DNA from 3 places in the Streptomyces sp. NPDC048441 genome. Region 2 is predicted to be linked to each of the others. Evidence: riboswitches for the same ligand, from Rfam matches in the RefSeq annotation. Region 2 holds a riboswitch; each other region holds the start of a gene.
The links. Region 2 has a riboswitch for cobalamin ahead of ACGFSB_RS29935 (ribonucleoside-diphosphate reductase subunit alpha). Riboswitches for the same ligand answer to the same signal wherever they lie in the genome.
Positions count from the first base shown of each region.

Region 1: it holds a riboswitch for cobalamin, as region 2 does, so the genes downstream of both, ACGFSB_RS13870 (ABC transporter substrate-binding protein) here and ACGFSB_RS29935 (ribonucleoside-diphosphate reductase subunit alpha) in region 2, are expected to answer to the same signal.
Region 3: it holds a riboswitch for cobalamin, as region 2 does, so the genes downstream of both, metE (5-methyltetrahydropteroyltriglutamate--homocysteine S-methyltransferase) here and ACGFSB_RS29935 (ribonucleoside-diphosphate reductase subunit alpha) in region 2, are expected to answer to the same signal.

Region 1 is NZ_JBICXM010000005.1:39,680-45,558, forward strand. Features, by position in the region: gene ACGFSB_RS13855 (haloacid dehalogenase-like hydrolase) at 1-832, opposite strand, end outside; gene ACGFSB_RS13860 (helix-turn-helix domain-containing protein) at 1,016-1,903, shown strand; gene ACGFSB_RS13865 (VOC family protein) at 1,909-2,394, shown strand; cobalamin riboswitch at 2,402-2,588, shown strand; gene ACGFSB_RS13870 (ABC transporter substrate-binding protein) at 2,741-3,754, shown strand; gene ACGFSB_RS13875 (FecCD family ABC transporter permease) at 3,751-4,782, shown strand; gene ACGFSB_RS13880 (ABC transporter ATP-binding protein) at 4,779-5,567, shown strand; gene ACGFSB_RS13885 (MBL fold metallo-hydrolase) at 5,579-5,879, opposite strand, start outside.
Region 2 is NZ_JBICXM010000014.1:121,257-127,135, reverse strand. Features, by position in the region: gene ACGFSB_RS29940 (ribonucleotide-diphosphate reductase subunit beta) at 1-245, opposite strand, end outside; gene ACGFSB_RS29935 (ribonucleoside-diphosphate reductase subunit alpha) at 245-2,647, opposite strand; cobalamin riboswitch at 2,783-2,920, opposite strand; gene ACGFSB_RS29930 (hypothetical protein) at 3,019-3,756, shown strand; gene mctP (monocarboxylate uptake permease MctP) at 3,851-5,500, opposite strand; gene ACGFSB_RS29920 (DUF3311 domain-containing protein) at 5,497-5,766, opposite strand.
Region 3 is NZ_JBICXM010000008.1:18,363-24,241, reverse strand. Features, by position in the region: gene metE (5-methyltetrahydropteroyltriglutamate--homocysteine S-methyltransferase) at 1-1,639, opposite strand, end outside; cobalamin riboswitch at 1,800-2,018, opposite strand; gene ACGFSB_RS20895 (hypothetical protein) at 2,101-2,469, shown strand; gene ACGFSB_RS20890 (carbohydrate ABC transporter permease) at 2,513-3,346, opposite strand; gene ACGFSB_RS20885 (carbohydrate ABC transporter permease) at 3,353-4,198, opposite strand; gene ACGFSB_RS20880 (ABC transporter substrate-binding protein) at 4,312-5,556, opposite strand; gene ACGFSB_RS20875 (fumarate reductase/succinate dehydrogenase flavoprotein subunit) at 5,724-5,879, opposite strand, start outside.

The DNA.
Region 1 (5,879 bases), on a different contig from region 2:
CGGCGAGCTTCTTCTCGTCGAAGCGGCCCTCGGCGATCTCCTTGCGGGAGCTGGTGACCTCGCCGGTCTTGCGGTTCTTGAGCTGCATGGAGACGCCGATGACGTTCTCGGGCTTCACGTCGTAGCCGTACTTGGGGTCGCCGAGGACCATCCGCACCAGGTCCTCGCTGGCCGCGCTGACGACGTACACCTCGATGCCGTGCCCCCGCAGCGTCTTGTAGAGCTCCTGCATACCGGGGGAGAACTCGGGCGCCTCGACCTCGGTCTTGGTCAGCTTCCCGTCCTCGTAGTACTCGGCGGGGATCGGCTTGTCGTACGCGAGGAGCTCGTCGACGTAGCCCTTGAGCTGCTTCAGCGTGAAACCGGAGAAGATCTGCGCGGCCCACGGGTAGCAGATCTGGTCGTCGACCTCGCAGAGCCGGTTGTAGTAGCTGTAGAGGCTCTCCTTGTGCTTCGCCGTGTCCTTGAAGGGGATGGTCTTCAGCGACGGGTCCATCGTCTTGCGGGTCAGCACCCCCTTCATCTCCAGGAAGGGGAGGAGGGATTCCTCCAGGTCGTTGCGGTACGTCGTGTTGTCCGCGTCGAAGACGGCGTACGCGCCCTTGTGACCGTTCTTCGCGATGACCTTGCCGAGCTTCTTCGCGACCGGCTCGGGCCAGTGCCGCAGCTCGGTGGCGGCCTTCGCAGCCGCCGCTTCGGTCTTCGCCGAGTCGTCGGCGGCCGTCGCGTCCGTGCTCGGCCAGAGCGCCGTCCCCGCGAGGACGGCCGCGGTGAGCGCACCCGCCGTGCCGAGGACGGCCAGCTTGCCCTTGCCCTTTGCCGTTACTGCCATGGTTTTGTGCCCCCTGAGAGCGGTCTGCGCCCCGTCCGAGGCGGCGGGTCATCGTATGGGGTCAGGCGGCGGATTCCCATGATCGACATCACCGGATGTGGCGGGAGTGGGACGCGGGGGAACGGGTAGCGGCATGGGACGGTCGGCGCTGCCCCGGCGCCCCGCCCGTCGCATACTGACTGCATGGAGAGTGCCGAGACCGCCTCCCGGGAGTTCGTGCGGGCCGTCCCGCGGCTCGACGGCATGGTGGTGTCAGCGGTCGGCTACCGCACCACGGGCGAGCGGCCAGGACTGCACCGCGGACTGCCGTCCCCGTATCTGACGCTGATCTTCTCGCTGGACGGCCCCGTCATCAGCGGCCTCACCCCCGAGCAGGCGCGCGGCAGCGACGCGTTCCGCGCGGACATCGTCACGGGTGGCCTGCACCAGTCCCCGGCGTACGTCGTCAGGCCCGAGCACGAGGCGGGCATCCAGCTCGCCGTGCATCCGCTCGCCGCCCGCGCCCTGCTCGGCGTACCGGCCGGGGAACTGGCGGGCGACCTGGTGACGCCGGGTTCGGAGGTGATGGGGCGACGCGCCGCCGACGTACGGGAGCTGCTGTGCGAGCAGTCCGGCTGGGAGGAGCGCTTCGCTTCCCTGTCCGCCTACTTGAGGCAGCGGGCGGCGGACGCCGATGCCGACTCCGGCGGCAGGGCTTCCGTACGCCCCGAGGTCGCCGAGGCGTGGGCCTGGCTGGCCCGGCACCGGGGCGTGGGCACGCTGCGCGGCCTCTCCCGGCATGTCGCGCTCAGCGAGCGCCGCCTCACCACGCTCTTCCGCGCCGAGACGGGCCTGAGCCCCAAGCAGGCCGGTCGTCTGATGCGTTTCCACCGCGCACGGAACGCCGTCGTACGTCCCGTGGCCGCGGGCACCGCCCCTGACCTGGCCCGCGTGGCAGCCGACTGCGGCTATTACGACCACTCCCACCTGGTGCGGGACTTCCAGCAGTACACCGGCGTCAGTCCCAGCGGCTGGCTGGCCGAAGAGTGCCGGAATATCCAAGCCGGAAGCTACGGAGGGGGAGAAGAGTAGGTCCCATGGACACCACCGAGAAGCAGCAGCAGCCCCAGTCCGCCTCCACCTCCGCCCCTGCCTCCGCCCCTGCCTCCGCCTCTGCCGGGCGTGCGCCCGACGTCTGGCCGACGCTCCAGGCCAATGACGCCCCCGCCCTGATCGACTTCCTGGTCGGCACGGTCGGCTTCCTGCGTACCGCCGTCTACGAGGACGGCGACCGCGTGGCGCACGCCGAGCTCGACTGGCCCGAGGGCGGTGCCGTGATGCTCGGCTCGTACGACGAGAAGTCCCAGGACTGGTGCCTGAAGCCGGGCACCTTCGGCGCGTACGTAGTCACCGACCACGTGGACGACCTCTACCAGCGCCTCACCGCCGCCGGGGTCGAGATCATCCGCGAGATCGAGGACCAGCCGTACGGCAGCCGGGAGTTCGCGATCGCCGACCCCGAGGGCAACAAATGGTCCTTCGGCACGTACCGCGGCGCACCGAGGCCCGAGCAGCCGTCCTGACCCTGCGTGATAGCTTGCGAGCGCCAGTCAACCCACACCAGGGCCAGGGAATCCGGTGCGAATCCGGAACTGACGCGCAGCGGTGAGGGAGGACGGGCGGGGCCATAGCCACTGGGCGTCCATGGACGCCTGGGAAGGCGTCCCGTCCGGCCGATCCCCGAGTCCGAAGACCTGCTGGCGCCTTCGCCCCCGCACCGGGCGGCGGAGGTGATGAAGCAGGCCAGGCTCCGCGTATGAGCCGTGAGACTCAAGGGATCGTGTGTCCTCCACAGCCCGTCGCGTATCAGTCCGTCGCGCATCAGTCCGGCGCGTATCAGCCCGTCGCGCATCAGCCTGGCGCGTACGTATGCCCGTCCTCGTCGCCGCAGGCCTGGCCGTCACGCTGACGTCCTGCGGCGGCTCGCAGGCCACCTCCACCACGGAAGAGAAGGCGGCAGGCTACCCGCTGACCCTCACCTCCTGCGGCAAGAAGGCGGAGATCAAGGCGCCGCCCAGGCGGGCGGTCTCCCTCGACCAGGGCTCCACCGAGATCCTGCTCTCCCTGGGCCTCGCGGACCGCATGGCAGGCACCGGCACCTGGACGGACCCGGTGCTGGAGGGCCTGGAGAAGGAGAACGACAAGGTCGACCGCCTTGCTGACAGCTACCCCTCCTTCGAAAAGGTGCTCGCCAAGGAGCCGGACTTCGTCACCGCGTCCTTCCTCGCGACGGTCAGCAAGGGCGGCGTCGCCGACCGCGCCAAGTTCGCCGAACTCGGCGTACCCGCCTATGTCTCGCCCTCCGACTGCGCGGGCAAGGACAACAGCGGCGACGGCGACGGCAGCCGCGACAAGACGCTGACCATGGACACGGTGTACGGCGAAGTGCGGGACCTAGCACGGGTGTTCGGCGTGGAGAAGCGCGGCGAACGCCTGATCGCGGAGCTCAAGGGCCGGGTGGCGAAGGCCATGAAGAACATCAACGCCTCCGACACGACGCTCCTTTACTGGTTCGCCAACTCCGACGCCCCCTACATGGCGGGCTGCTGCGGAGCGCCCGGCATCATCACCCGCGAACTGGGCGCGAAGAACGTCTTCGACGACACCCGCGAGGAGTGGCCCCAGATCAACTGGGAGACGGTGGCCGACCGTGACCCGGACGTCCTCGTCATCGGCGACCTCACGCGCAAGTCGCAGACGGCCGAGAGCGCGAAGAAGAAGATCGAGTTCCTGGAGTCCGACCCGGTCACCAAGAACCTGACCGCGGTGAAGAAGAAGCGGTACGTGCTGCTGAGCGGCCAGGCGATGAACCCGACGATCCGCACGGTGGACGGCGTGGAACAAGTCGCGGACGCACTGCGGAAGTTCGGGCTGGCCAAGTGAGGAGAGCCGTCCCGGGCGGTATAGGCCACGCCCTGCTCTGGACGACGGGCATCGGCGCCCTCCTCCTCTCCGTGGCGGTGGCCGTCACCATCGGCCCCGCGGACATCTCCGTACCGGACGTATGGTCGGCGGTGGCGGCTCACCTGGGCTGGGGAGAGGCGGAGCTGACGCCCATCAGGGACGGCATCGTCTGGAACCTGCGGATGCCGCGCACGCTCCTCGCGGCGGTCTGCGGCGCCGGCCTGGCCGTCTGCGGAACGGTCCTCCAGTCCCTCCTGCGCAACCCCCTCGCGGACCCCTTCGTGCTCGGCGTCTCCTCGGGCGCGTCCACGGGGGCGGTCGCGGTCGTCGTCCTGGGGGTCGGCGGGGGAGCGGTGTCGGTCTCGGCGGGCGCTTTCGCGGGGGCGGTCTGCTCGTTCGCACTCGTGCTGCTGCTCAGCCACACCCTGGGCGGGAGCGCGGACAGGGTGGTGCTCTCCGGGGTGGCGGCGATGCAACTCTTCTCCGCGATCACCTCGTTCGTGATCATGACGGCGGGCGACGCGGAGACGACGCGCGGGGTCCTGTTCTGGCTGCTCGGCTCGCTGAGCGGGGTGGGCTGGACCGACGTCTGGATGTGCGGGGCGGTCCTGGCTGTGACGCTGACCGTCTGCCTGACGCAGTCCCGCACGCTGGACGCGTTCGCGTTCGGCCAGGACGCGGCGGCGACGCTGGGCGTGCACGTCGCCCGTACCCGCCTGATCCTGCTCTCCACCACGGCCCTGCTGACGGCGGCCCTGGTCAGCAGCGCGGGCGCCATCGGTTTCGTAGGCCTCGTCCTGCCGCACGCGGCGCGCATGTTGGTCGGTTCGGGCCATGCGCGGCTGCTCCCGGTCACGGCACTGGCGGGCGCGGTGTTCCTGGTATGGGTGGACACGCTGGCGCGCACGGTCCTGGACCCGCAGGAGGTCCCGGTGGGAGTGGTGACGTCCCTGATCGGGGTCCCGGCATTCGTCCTGGTCCTCTACCGCACGCGGAAGACGACATGATTCCGGCGGCTCCCAGGGCCGATGGCCTACGGGCCGACCGGGTGAGCAGGACGGCCGGCGGCAACTTCATAGTCGACGGAGTGACCCTGGCCCCACCCCCCGGATCCACGGTCGGCCTCCTGGGCCCCAACGGCTCGGGCAAGTCCACCCTCCTCCGCATCCTGGCGGGCGTCCTGGCCCCGGCATCGGGAGTGGTCACCCTGGACGGCCACCCGCTGAGGGAGGTCGGCCGCCGCACGGTGGCACGCAGGGTGGCGGTGGTGGACCAGGACGCCACGACGCAGGTCGAGCTGTCGGTGGAAGAGGTCATACGCCTGGGTCGTATCCCGCACCGAAGGGCGTGGTCGCCCTCAACTCCCGCGGACGAGGAGGCGGTTCGCGATGCCCTGACCCGAACGGGCCTGTCCGACCGGGCCGCCCAGTCCTGGCACACCCTCTCGGGCGGCGAACGCCAACGAGTCCAAATAGCCAGGGCCCTGGCCCAGACCCCCCAGGAACTCCTCCTGGACGAACCGACCAACCACCTGGACATCCAACACCAACTGGACCTCCTCTCCCTGGTGGCGGACCTCCCCCTGACCAGCGTGATCGCCTTGCACGACCTCAACTTGGCGGCGATGTTCTGCGACCACGTGCTCGTCCTGCGCGAGGGGGTGGCGTACGCGTCGGGCACACCGGCGGATGTGATCACGGAGGAGCTGATAGCGAAGGTCTACGGGGTGAGGGCGGTGGTGACGACGGAGGACGAGGGCCGACGCCCATCGATCCGCTTCCTACGAGGCTGAGTTCCCCTCTGTCAGGCCAGCTGAAGACGGTCGGCGAGCCCTGCGGCGGCGAAGGCGGAAGCCAACTCCTCGCGCCCTTCGGTGAAGTGGGCCCAGCTGTCGAAGTGGACGGGAACGACGCGGCGCGCCCCGAGGATCTTGGCGGCTTCGGCGGCCTGGGCGCTGTCGAGGACGATGGGCGCCCCGTCGAAGAGGAACGGGAAGCGGGGAGCACCGGCGAAAAGGACGGCGGTGTCCACGGGCCCGAACCGTTCGGCGATCTCTTTGACCGCGGTGAGCGAGGCGTTGTCGCCGCTGACGTAGACGGTGGGA
Region 2 (5,879 bases):
TTGTTGGAGACGATCGAGTCGCCGGTCGCGAAGAACGCGACCAGGCGGCCGATCATGTGCTGCTCGCCGGGTGAGAGCTTGGCGAGGTCGGCGACGTCCGAGTGGAGGTCGACCTCCTCGACGGTCCAGGTGTTCTTGATCGCGTCCCGGTAGCGCTCGTAGAAGTCGGGGTAGCGCATGGGACGCAGGGTCAGCTCGAAGCCCGGGTCGAGGAGGTTCTTTTCGGCGTTGGTGGTGCTGGACATTACTGGCAGGCCTCGCAGGACTCGGGGTTTTCCAGGGAGCAGGCAAGGGCCTCTTCGGCCGTCGCCTGAGCGGGTACGGGGGCGGGCTCGGCGGCTTCGGTCCGGCCCGCCGCCGCGCGGGCGATGCGGGTCGCCGGGCGCGAACGCAGGTAGTACGTGGTCTTCAGGCCCTGCTGCCAGGCGTACGCGTACATCGAGGAGAGCTTGCCGATGGTCGGCGTCTCCAGGAACAGGTTCAGGGACTGCGCCTGGTCCAGGTACGGCGTGCGCGCGGCGGCCATGTCGATCAGGCCGCGCTGCGGGATCTCCCACGCGGTGCGGTAGAGCTCGCGCACATCCGCCGGGATCCAGCTGAAGCCCTGCACCGATCCGCTGGCCTCGCGCAGCGCCTCGCGGGTCTGCGCGTCCCAGACGCCGAGCCGTTTGAGCTCCTCCACCAAGTAGGCGTTGACCTGGAGGAATTCACCGCTCAGCGTCTCGCGCTTGAAGAGGTTGGAGACCTGCGGCTCGATGCACTCGTAGACGCCCGCGATGGAGGCGATCGTGGCGGTCGGCGCGATGGCGAGAAGCAGCGAGTTACGCATACCGGTCGTGGCGATGCGCTCCCGCAGCGCCGCCCAGCGCTCCGGCCACGTCGGCTCGACACCGTAGTGGTCGGGGTGCAGTACGCCGCGCGCGGTGCGGGTCTTCTCCCAGGCGGGGAGCGGGCCATTGCGCTCGGCGAGGTCGGCGGACGCCTCGTACGCGGCGAGCATGATCCGCTCGGCGATGCGAGTGGAGAGCGCACGCGCCTCGGGCGAGTCGAACGGCAGCTTCAGCTGGAAGAAGACGTCCTGGAGACCCATGGCGCCCAGGCCCACGGGCCGCCACTTGGCGTTCGAGCGCCCGGCCTGCTCGGTCGGGTAGAAGTTGATGTCGACGACGCGGTCGAGGAAGGTGACGGCGGTGCGGACGGTCTCGTCGAGCCGCTCCCAGTCGATGTCACCGGCTGCCTTGTCCACGAAGGCGCCGAGGTTCACCGAACCCAGGTTGCAGACGGCCGTCTCGCCGTCGTCCGTGACCTCCAGGATCTCCGTGCAGAGGTTGGAGGAGTGGACGGTGTGGCCGGGCTCCGCCGTCTGGTTGGCGGTGCGGTTGGCGGCGTCCTTGAAGGTCATCCAGCCGTTGCCGGTCTGCGCGAGGGTGCGCATCATGCGGCCGTACAGATCGCGGGCCGGGATGGTCTTGCGGGCGAGCCCGGCGTCCTCCGCCGTGCGGTACGCGGCGTCGAACTCGTCGCCCCACAGGTCGACGAGCTCGGGCACGTCGGCCGGGGAGAACAGCGACCAGTCCTGACCGGCGGCGACCCGGCGCATGAACTCGTCCGGGATCCAGTGCGCGAGGTTGAGGTTGTGCGTGCGCCGCTGGTCCTCACCCGTGTTGTCGCGCAGCTCCAGGAACTCCTCGATATCGGAGTGCCAGGTCTCCAGGTAGACCGCGGCGGCGCCCTTGCGGCGGCCGCCCTGGTTCACGGCGGCGACGGAGGCGTCCAGGGTCTTGAGGAACGGCACGATGCCGTTGGAGTGGCCGTTCGTGCCGCGGATCAGCGAACCGCGGGCGCGGATGCGGGAGAACGAGAGGCCGATGCCGCCCGCGTGCTTGGAGAGGCGCGCGACCTGGTGGTAGCGGTCGTAGATGGAGTCCAGCTCGTCCAGCGGCGAGTCGAGCAGATAGCAGGAGGACATCTGCGGGTGACGGGTGCCGGAGTTGAAGAGCGTCGGCGAGGACGGCAGGTAGTCCAGGCGGCTCATCAGGCGGTACAGGGAGGCGACTTCGTCCAGCGCACGCGTGCTGCCGTCTTCGGCGAGACCGCTCGCGACGCGCAGCATGAAGTGCTGCGGGGTCTCGATGACGTGCCGGGTGATCGGGTGGCGAAGCAGATAGCGGCTGTGCAGGGTGCGCAGGCCGAAGTAGCCGAAGCGGAAGTCCGCGCCGTCCTGGAGGGCGGCGTCCACGAGACCGTCGAGGTGCTCCGCGTGGTCGACGACGAACGCGGCGGTGCGGTCCGCGATCAGGCCCTCGCGGTGCCCCACGGCGACCGACTCGGAGAAGGAGCGCACGCCCTGCGACGCGGCCTCGTCACGGATGCTGAGGCTGAGGAGCCTGGCCGCGAGCTGCGAGTAGGTGGGGTCCTCGGAGATGAGCCCCGCGGCCGCCTCGGTCGCGAGCTCCCGCAGCTCCGCCAGATCCGCCCTGGCCGAGCGGCCCCGCAGCGCGGCGGCGGCGACTCTGCCGGGGTCGGCGTCGGGGAGGTCGGCGGTGAGGTCGGTCAGGGTACGCAGCAGCGCGGTTCCTGGGCCGTCGGCGGTCTGCTGACCGTCGGTGGTCTGCGCTGACGCAGGTTCGGCTGGCGCGATGGTCACGTGGAGCACTCCCTCGCTCGGCTCTGAGCCTTGGGGAGGGGGCGAGTGACACACGGGGGCGCCCAGGGCAGGGCTGCGCTCCGCGTCCACCAGCCCATTCCGCGAGGCCCGGACGTCGTTGGTACCCGGACCGGTCGGAACGGGCGCGCTGCCGACAGGTCTTCGGACTCGCGAGAACGACAAATGCGTACTCATACACCGTTGCGGGACAGTTCCGGACTTGCACCGGATTCCCCTGCGGCGACAGCGAGCACGAGCATACATCTTGTGCTGGCTCCGGGCGGCAGCCCCATATCTTGTGTCGCGCGCGCATCCCCTAGGGTGGCGGCCGAACTGATGGCCGAACTGATGGCCGAACAGGGGGAGTCGCCGTGCGAGGACGTGTCGCGGGCTGTGCCGCGGTATTGCTGATGCTGCTCACCGGGTGCGGGGAGGGCGGGAGTGAGGCTGAGGCGAAGCCCACCCGGACCCCGAAGCCGACCGCGGCGCCCGGTGTCGACGGTGACGCCGATCCCGGCACGGTCTTCACCGCTGCCGAGCTGACGGCGGCGCTGCTTCCGGCGAAGGCCGTGGGCCCGAAGGCCAAGGCGCTCAATGCCACATCGGGGGTCGACGGCCGGCTCTACGGGGGCGGTGACTGGGGCGCTTGCGCTCCGGGCAAGAAGGCGAGCACGGAGCTGTTCGAGATGCGGGGGACGACCGCGGGACACATGATCAGCCCCTTCCCCGGGGCGAACGCCGACGACGAGGACCCCGTCCTCTCCCAGACCCTGGTCTCGATGCCGGACGCGCGGGCCGAGCGCCACGTCGAACTGCGCCGGCAGCTCCACAAGGCGTGCCCCAGCGTCACCGTCGACACCGACGCGGCCCCGGTGGTGGAGCATCACGCGGTCGAGGATCTGCCGGACATCGGCGACGAGGCGATCCTGGAGAGCAAGCGGTACGAGGGCGGCGACGACTACGACGCGGCGACCCGGTACTACAAGGCCGAGGTGCGGGTCGGCGGCGTGCTCGTGCTGGTGGACGCGGGCCCGCACAAGGACCTGACGATCTCCTCGGCGGCCAAGGCCGCGGCGCGGGTCCGGACGGAGCTCTACAAGGCTTCGTGACACGGCCTCGTAAGACTTCTTGAGGCGGCGCACGACAACGGGCCGCCGGATCACTCCGGCGGCCCGCGTCATTCACGTACGTACGAGAACAGACTCAGTGCCCGCCCGGCGCCCCCGCCGTGGCCGCCGGCAGCTCCTCCACGACGCCCGGGTCGCCCGCGTCCGCCGTGTAGTCGCTCGGAGAGGTCTCGTCGATGCCGTCAGGGGCCTTCATGGCGCGCAGGACGAAGGTGAGGACCACGGTGACCACCACGTTCAGGACGAACGCCGTGAGGCCGATGTAGCCGATCTCGCCGATGCCGGGGATCTCGTCGGACGAGCCGCCGAAGTGCTTCTGCGTCGGCGACGCGACACCGTACGCGGCGACCGTCCCGTAGATCATGCCGACCGCCCAGCCCGCGAGCAGCGCCCAGCGGTGGAACCACCGCGTGAACAGGCCGCCGACCAGCGCGGGCATGGTCTGGAGGATCCAGATGCCGCCCAGGAGCTGGAAGTTGATCGCGACCGTCTTGTCCATGGTGAGGACGAAGACGAGCGCGCCGACCTTCACAAGGAGCGAGACCAGCTTGGAGACCTTCATCTCCTGCGCGGGCGTCGCCTCCGGCTTGAGGAAGTCCTTGTAGATGTTCCTGGTGAAGAGATTCGCTGCCGCGATCGACATGATGGCGGCCGGCACGAGCGCGCCGATGCCGATCGCCGCGAACGCGACGCCCGTGAACCAGTCCGGGAACATCGTCTCGAACAGCTGCGGGATCGCGAGCTGCCCGTTCTCGACCTTCACCCCGGCCGCGATCGCCATGAAGCCGAGCAGCGCGAGCAGGCCCAGCATCAGGGAGTAGAGCGGCAGGATCGTGGTGTTGCGGCGGATCACGTTGCGGCTCTTGGAGGAGAGCGTCGCCGTGATCGAGTGCGGATACATGAAGAGCGCGAGCGCGGAGCCGAGCGCGAGCGTGGCGTACGTCCACTGCCCGGTGGCACCCGGTGCGAGGCCCGCGACCGGCTTGCCCGCCGCCTCGTTCGTCGCGGAGAACTTGTCGCTCGCCGCCTGGAAGATCTCGTCGAACCCGCCCAGCTTGATCGGGATGTAGATGATCGCGACGGCGATGACGAGGTAGATCAGGCCGTCCTTCACGAACGCGATCAGCGCGGGGGCGCGCAGACCCGACGAGTACGTGTACGCGGCGAGCACCGCGAACGCGATCAGGAGCGGCAGGTCCTTGATGAACCAGTTCGTGTCGGGACCGCCGCCGACGCCCATGACGTCGAGTACGGCCTGGATGCCGACCAGTTGGAGCGCGATGTACGGCATCGTGGCGAGGATGCCGGTGACCGCGACGGCGAGCGAGAGCCCCTTCGAACCGAAGCGGCCGCGCACGAAGTCGGACGTGGTCACGTATCCGTGCTTGTGCGACACCGACCAGAGGCGCGGCAGGAAGGTGAAGATCAGCGGGTAGACGAGGATCGTGTACGGCACCGCGAAGAATCCCGCCGCGCCCGCCGCGTAGATCGCCGCCGGGACGGCCACGAAGGTGTACGCCGTGTAGAGGTCGCCGCCGAGCAGGAACCAGGTGACCCAGGTGCCGAACGACCGGCCGCCCAGGCCCCATTCGTCCAGGCTCTCGGTCTCGGACTTGCGCCAGCGCGCTGCCAGGAAGCCCATCGCCGTGACGGCGATGAAGAAGAAGATGAAGACGCCGAGGGCGATGCCGTTGACACCGCCCGTGTCCGCTGCGAGCACGTTCATCGGGTCGCACCCCCCTGGGCCTGCTCGGCCTTGCGGGCGCGCTGGTCACGCTGCCACAGTTTGTACGCGATCATGGTGAGGGCGGTGGATATGAGCACCCACAGCATCTGGTACCAGTAGAAGAACGGGATGCCGATGAAGGTCGGTTCGACCTTCGCGTAGGAGCTCACCCAGAGCATCGCCACGAACGGCGCGACGAGACAGAGGGCAATGATCACGCGGACCGGCGTGATCACCGGTCTGCTCACTTCAGGCGCATCTGACACTTCGCGGCTCCGCTTTCTCGCTTATCTCACCTTTAACGTGCGGGAAATCTAAGCGAGAGATTTGATCTATGGAACCCCCGTCCGGATACCGGACGAGGCCGCGATGTCCTCGA
Region 3 (5,879 bases), on a different contig from region 2:
TCGGCTCGGGGCGTGAGATGTCACCGGCGAGGACCGGCGGGCGTACATAACGGGTGCCGTACGACTGGACCCAGCCGTGCTGCGTGGCGAGGTAGCCGGTGAGCTGCTCGGCGAAGTACTGCACCATGTCGTTGCGTTCGGGCTCGCCGTGCACCAGGACGTCGATGCCCACCTTCTCCTGGAAGGCGATGACCTCGCGGATCTCGGTCCTGATGCGCTCTTCGTAGCCATCCGTGTCGATGCGTCCGGCGCGCAGGTCGGCGCGGGCGGTGCGCAGTTCCGTGGTCTGCGGGAACGAGCCGATCGTGGTGGTGGGGAGCAGCGGCAGGCCGAGGTGGGCGCGCTGGGCGGTGGCCCGCACCTCGTACGGTGCGGAGCGGCGGCCGTCGGCGTCGGTGACGGCGGCGACGCGGGCCCGGACCGCCGGGTCGCGGGTGATGGAGGAGTGCTGACGGGACGCCAGATCGGCCCGGTTGGCGGCGAGTTCGGCGGTGATCGCCGAGGTTCCTTCGGTGAGGCCGCGCGCGAGAGTGACGATCTCGGTGGTCTTCTGGCGGGCGAAGGCCAGCCAGCGCAGGATCTGCGGGTCGATGTCCCGCTCGGCGGCGGCGTCGATCGGCACGTGCAGCAGTGAGCAGGAGGCGGCCACGTCCACCCGGTCGGCGAGGCCGAGGAGGGTGCCGAGGGTGGAGAGCGACTTCTCGAAGTCGTTGATCCAGATGTTGCGGCCGTTGACGACGCCCGCGACAAGGCGCTTGCCGGGCAGCCCGCCGACGGCGGCGAGGCCGTCCAGGTTGGCCGCGGCGGCTTCGGTGAAGTCGAGCGCGAGGCCGTCCACCGGGGCCTTCGCGAGCACGGGCAGTGCGTCGCCGAGCCGGTCGAAGTAGGAGGCGAGCAGCAGCTTCGGCCGGTCGGTGAGCCTACCGAGTTCCCGGTAGGCGCGGGAGGCGGCGTTGAGCTCGGCCGGTGTGCGGTCCTGGACCAGGGCGGGCTCGTCGAGCTGCACCCACTCGGCGCCCGCCGCACGGAGATCGGCGAGGACCTCGGCGTACACGGGAAGGAGCCGGTCGAGCAGGGTGAGCGGTTCGAAGTCGGCGGCGACGCCGGGGGCGGGCTTGGCGAGCAGGAGGTAGGTCACCGGGCCGACGAGGGCCGGGCGGGCGGTGTGGCCGAGAGCGAGGGCTTCCGTCAGCTCGGCGACCTGCTTGGTGGAGTCGGTCGCGAAGACGGTGTCAGGGCCCAGCTCGGGGACCAGATAGTGGTAGTTGGTGTCGAACCACTTGGTCATCTCGAGGGGCGCCACGTCCTTGTTGCCGCGGGCCATGGCGAAGTAGCCGTCGAGCGGGTCGGCCGCGAGAGCGTCACGGTGGCGGGCGGGGACAGCGCCGACCATGACGCTGGTGTCCAGGACATGGTCGTAGTACGAGAAATCACCGGTCGGCACCTCGTCGATGCCGGCGTCGGCCAACTGCTGCCAGTTCGCACGGCGCAGGCCCTGCGCGGTCTCCTTCAGGGCGTCAGCGGTGACGCGGCCCTTCCAGTAGCCCTCGACGGCCTTCTTCAGTTCACGGTGCCGGCCTTGGCGGGGGTAGCCGTACACGGTGGCCCGTGCTGCCGCGGCTGCGGACTTCGCTGTCACGGAAATCTCCTTCGCGAGATGACTCCTGAGAATCCCGGAGACGGGACACGGACGCGAAGGGATGACGAACCGGGTGGGCCGAACCCGCGCCATCGGCGCGCTGCCCACCTGATCTGTACGCCGACCCGCCCACGAGGTCACCGGGATGTCCGCACGTGAGGGTCACGTACGGGCAACGGGCAGGTCTTCGGACTCGCGGGCACATCTGCCGAGGCAGACTCCTACTGGCCGTCGCTTCCCGGATCCTCGGCCGGATCCAGTGCGTATGACGGCGGTCGTTCCCGCTCACCGCTGCGGGGCAGTCCCGGATTCCCACCGGGTTCCCTCTTGCGACGCGCCTGTCTGGCGAACAGGGCGAACCAGCTGCACGGATCAGACTAGAGCACACACCGGGGGCGAGCCAGGATGGGGAGTCGGGGGCTACCGTGAGCCTCAGCAGTACAGGGGGAAGGGGAAGGCCCATGGAGTGGTTCTGGATCGTTCTCATCATCTTCTGGACGGGCGGCTTCGCGTGGGTGGCCGACAACGTCCGTACCGCTCTGCGCAATCGGCATGAGCGGAAGCTGGAACTGATGGAGGCGGCGAAGCAGGAACGCCTGGCTGTCGAAGCGGCATATCAGTCGCCGGAGCCGGTGTGCGGGTGCACGCACCACCTTGCCAAGCACGACAAGCAGGGGCTGTGCCATGAGCGCGTCGAGGTGCCGACGGAATGGGACGAGAACAAGAAGCCGCTGAAGTACGAGGCGGGGCAGTGCGACTGCCAGCGCTATGTGGGGCCGCAGCCGCTGTCGCAGGTGTTCGCGGAGGAACTGACGGACCGGGGCTTCTGATCTGCGGACTGACTGGCCAAGGTAGTGAGGTCATGACCGGTCCTCAGTCGATACCGGACCGCTCCACCCCCGCCACGATCCACCGCTGGAAGCACAGGAACACCACGAGGAGCGGCAGGATCGACACGGCCGCCGCGATGAACAGCTCGTGCAGCCTGATGACTTGGGAGGTGGTGAAGGACGAAAGCGCGACCTGCACCGTCCACGCGTTCCGGTCCTGCCCGATCACCAGCGGCCACAGGAAGGAGTTCCACGCGCCGATGAAGACGATCGTCCCGACGGCCGCGAAGACGGGTCGCGCGTTCGGTACGACGATGCGCCAGTAGGTACGCCAGTAGCCGAGCCCGTCGACCTGCGCTGCGTCCTCCAACTCCCGGGGGAAGCCCAGGAAGTACTGCCGGAAGATGAAACAGGCGAAGGCGGAGAACAGGGTGGGGACGATCAGGCCGCGGAGTGTGGAGATCCAGCCGAGCGACGATACGAGGACGAAGCTCGGTACGAACGTGACGGCTGCCGGGACCATCAGGGTGCCGAGGACGGCGTAGAAGACCTTGTTCGCGTGCCGGTAGGGGATGCGGGCGAGGCCGTACCCGGCGAGGGAGGCGAGCAGCAGCGTGCCGAGCGTCGTCGCGACCGCGATCAGCGCGGAATTGAGCAGGGAGCGGGCGAAGGGGACGGACGTGTCGTCGAAGAGTTCCGTCACGTTCGACCAGCGCAACTGCGGGGGAAACAGGGTCCATTCGGGCGACGTGATGTCCTGCTCGCTCGCAAGGCCGTTGCGGACGAGGAGATAGAAGGGGATCAGGAAGAGGAGGGCGAGCGCGACGAGCAGGACGATCCGCAGCGCCCGCCCCACGCGTACCAGGGCGTTGTCCATCAGTCCTCAGTCCTCCTTCCTGCCGAGTCCGAACCACCGTGCCTGACCCACCGTCACCACCGCGATGATCAACGCGAGGATCACCGCTCCCGCGCTGCCGAGCCCCAGGTTCTGCCCCTGGCCGAGGGCCGTGTAGTAGAGGTAGACGAGCGGCGGGCGTGCGTAGGGCGGGTAACCGCGGGCGTCCGAAAGGAGGTTGTAGAACTCGTCGAAGGCCTGGAAGGCGTTGACCACGAGGAGCAGGACGACCGCGACCGAGGTGGCGCGCAGCTGCGGCAGGGTGATGTGGCGGAGCACCTGCCAGCCCGGCCGTGCTCCGTCCACGGCGGCGGCCTCGTACAGGACGGGGCTGATCCGCTGGAGCCCGGCCAGAAAGAGGATCATGTAGAAACCGGCCTGGAGCCAGAGCCGCACGGTCACGATCACCAGCCAGTACCACGGCGGTTCGGTGGTCGATAGCCAGGCGATCTGGTCGCCCCCGAACCAGCCGAGCACGGTGTTGGCGAGGCCGAACCGCACACCGTTGAAGATCGACATCTTCCAGATCAGGGCCGCGACGACATAGCTGCACGCTGCGGGCAGGAAGAAGACGGACCGGAAGAAGGCCTGCGCGCGGCGCACCCGGTTGACCATCAGGGCGAGGGCGAGCGAGAGCGCGAACGTGGCAGGGACGATGAACGCGGTGAATACCAGGAAGGTCCGCAGACTGCTCGTGAACGTGCCGTCCGACAGCATCGCGCTGTAGTTGTCCAGGCCCACGAAGTCGGTGGGGGTGACGGTGTTGCGGGCGTCGAAGAAGCTGAGGCCGACGCTCCACAGCAGCGGGACGTACGTGAAGAGGCCGAGGCCGATCGCGAAGGGGCCGACGAAGACCCAGAACCAGAGGGTGCGGTTGCGTGTCCGGCGCCGCTGTCCCGCGCTCTGCGCAGCCGGTGCCGCAACTGGCCTTCTGGCGACGGAGGTTGTCACGACTTCTTCTTCACTCGGTCGAGTTCGGCCGACACCTTCCGTACGACCGTCTTCAGCTCGCTCTCCGGGTTGGCGCCGCTCTTGATGATCCGGCTCAGGGCGTCCTGGTATGCGGTCTGACTGGCCTGGGTCCACAACAGCGGCTCGGCGTAGCCGTGTTCGGTGGTGAAGCGGACGGCGTCGGCTGCCGGGCTCTTCCGCAGCCGGTCCGCCTTCTTGGCCAGCGAGAGGCGCGCCGGGATATGGAAGCCGTACGAGAGGGCGAAGTCCTCCTGGTGGTCGGTCCGGTCCACCCACAGCCACTTCACGAATTCCTTCGCGGCTTCCTTGTGCTTGCCGCGCGCGCTGACGACGGCCCCGTACGCACCCACGGGCACGGCGGGCCGACCGGACGCCCCGCTCTTAGGGAACGGCAACACCCCGAAGTCGTCGCCGAGTTCCTTCTGTACCTGGGGCAGCGCCCACAGCCCTGACCACTGCATGGCGGTAAGACCCTGGAGGAACGCGGACGGGTCCGACCAGTCCGTGGGGGCGCCGAGCAGCAGTGACTTGTCGGCGTACAGCTGATGGATCTTGCCGAGAGTGCGGGCCGCGGCGGGGTCGTCGAAGCCGACCTTGCCGTCATCCGTGATCAGCTGAAGTCCACTCGCGTACAAGGGTGTTCCACCAAGAACACCCGCACCCCCGTCATTGCCGAGGAAGAGCCCCTTCACCTTCTTCGTGGTGAGCTTCTTCGCCGCGTCGACGAGCGCGTCGAGAGTGGTCGGCGGATCGATACCGGCGTCGTCGAGCAGGCTCTTGCGGTAGTAGAGCAGCTGCATGTCGACGACCTGCGGGATGCCCCAGATCTTTCCGTCGTACGTCTTCGGGCCGAGCACGGCCGGATTGAAGTCGTCCTTGACGCCGTCGAGCAGCTCGCTGAGGTCGACGACCTGGCCGCCCTGGATCTGATCGAGGGTGGGGTCGCCCTCGAAGACATCGGGGCCGGAGTCGGTGAGCAGCGCGGCAGCGGTCTGCTCGTCGTAACTACCGGGCCGCCACTGCACGGTGACGTCCGCCTTCTGGTAGGCGGCGGCGTACTTCTTCACCGCCTGCTCGACGCCCGACTCGCCGTACTGGTGATACCACTGCGAAAGGGCCGGCCCCGAACCCCCTTCACTGCGCCCGGTGTTGGACCCACAGGCGGTGAGCAGTCCCACGCCCGCCCCCGCGGCCAGCAGTCCTCTGCGGCTGATCGTCATGGTGCGCCCCCTGTCACTCGTCCTTCGATACACAGGTCGATCATGCGCCGCCATTGCGGCAGGGGCATTGCGGCAGTGTGTAGGCGTGGCCGGATTTCTCCCTGTCGGAACGGCGGCCTCGTTCATGCGGACGCGGGGTGGTTGTGCGGACGTGGTGTGACACGGGACTACGCGAGGGCACCCGCCCGGGAAGCGTAGGCGCGGACGTCGGCATCCGGGTCGAGGACCGCCGTGGCGAGCGCGGCGCGGGCGTCCGCGCCGGCGGAGTGCTCATTCGTGGAGTGCTCTTTCGTGGAGTGCTTCAGGAGGGCAAGGACCGCGGC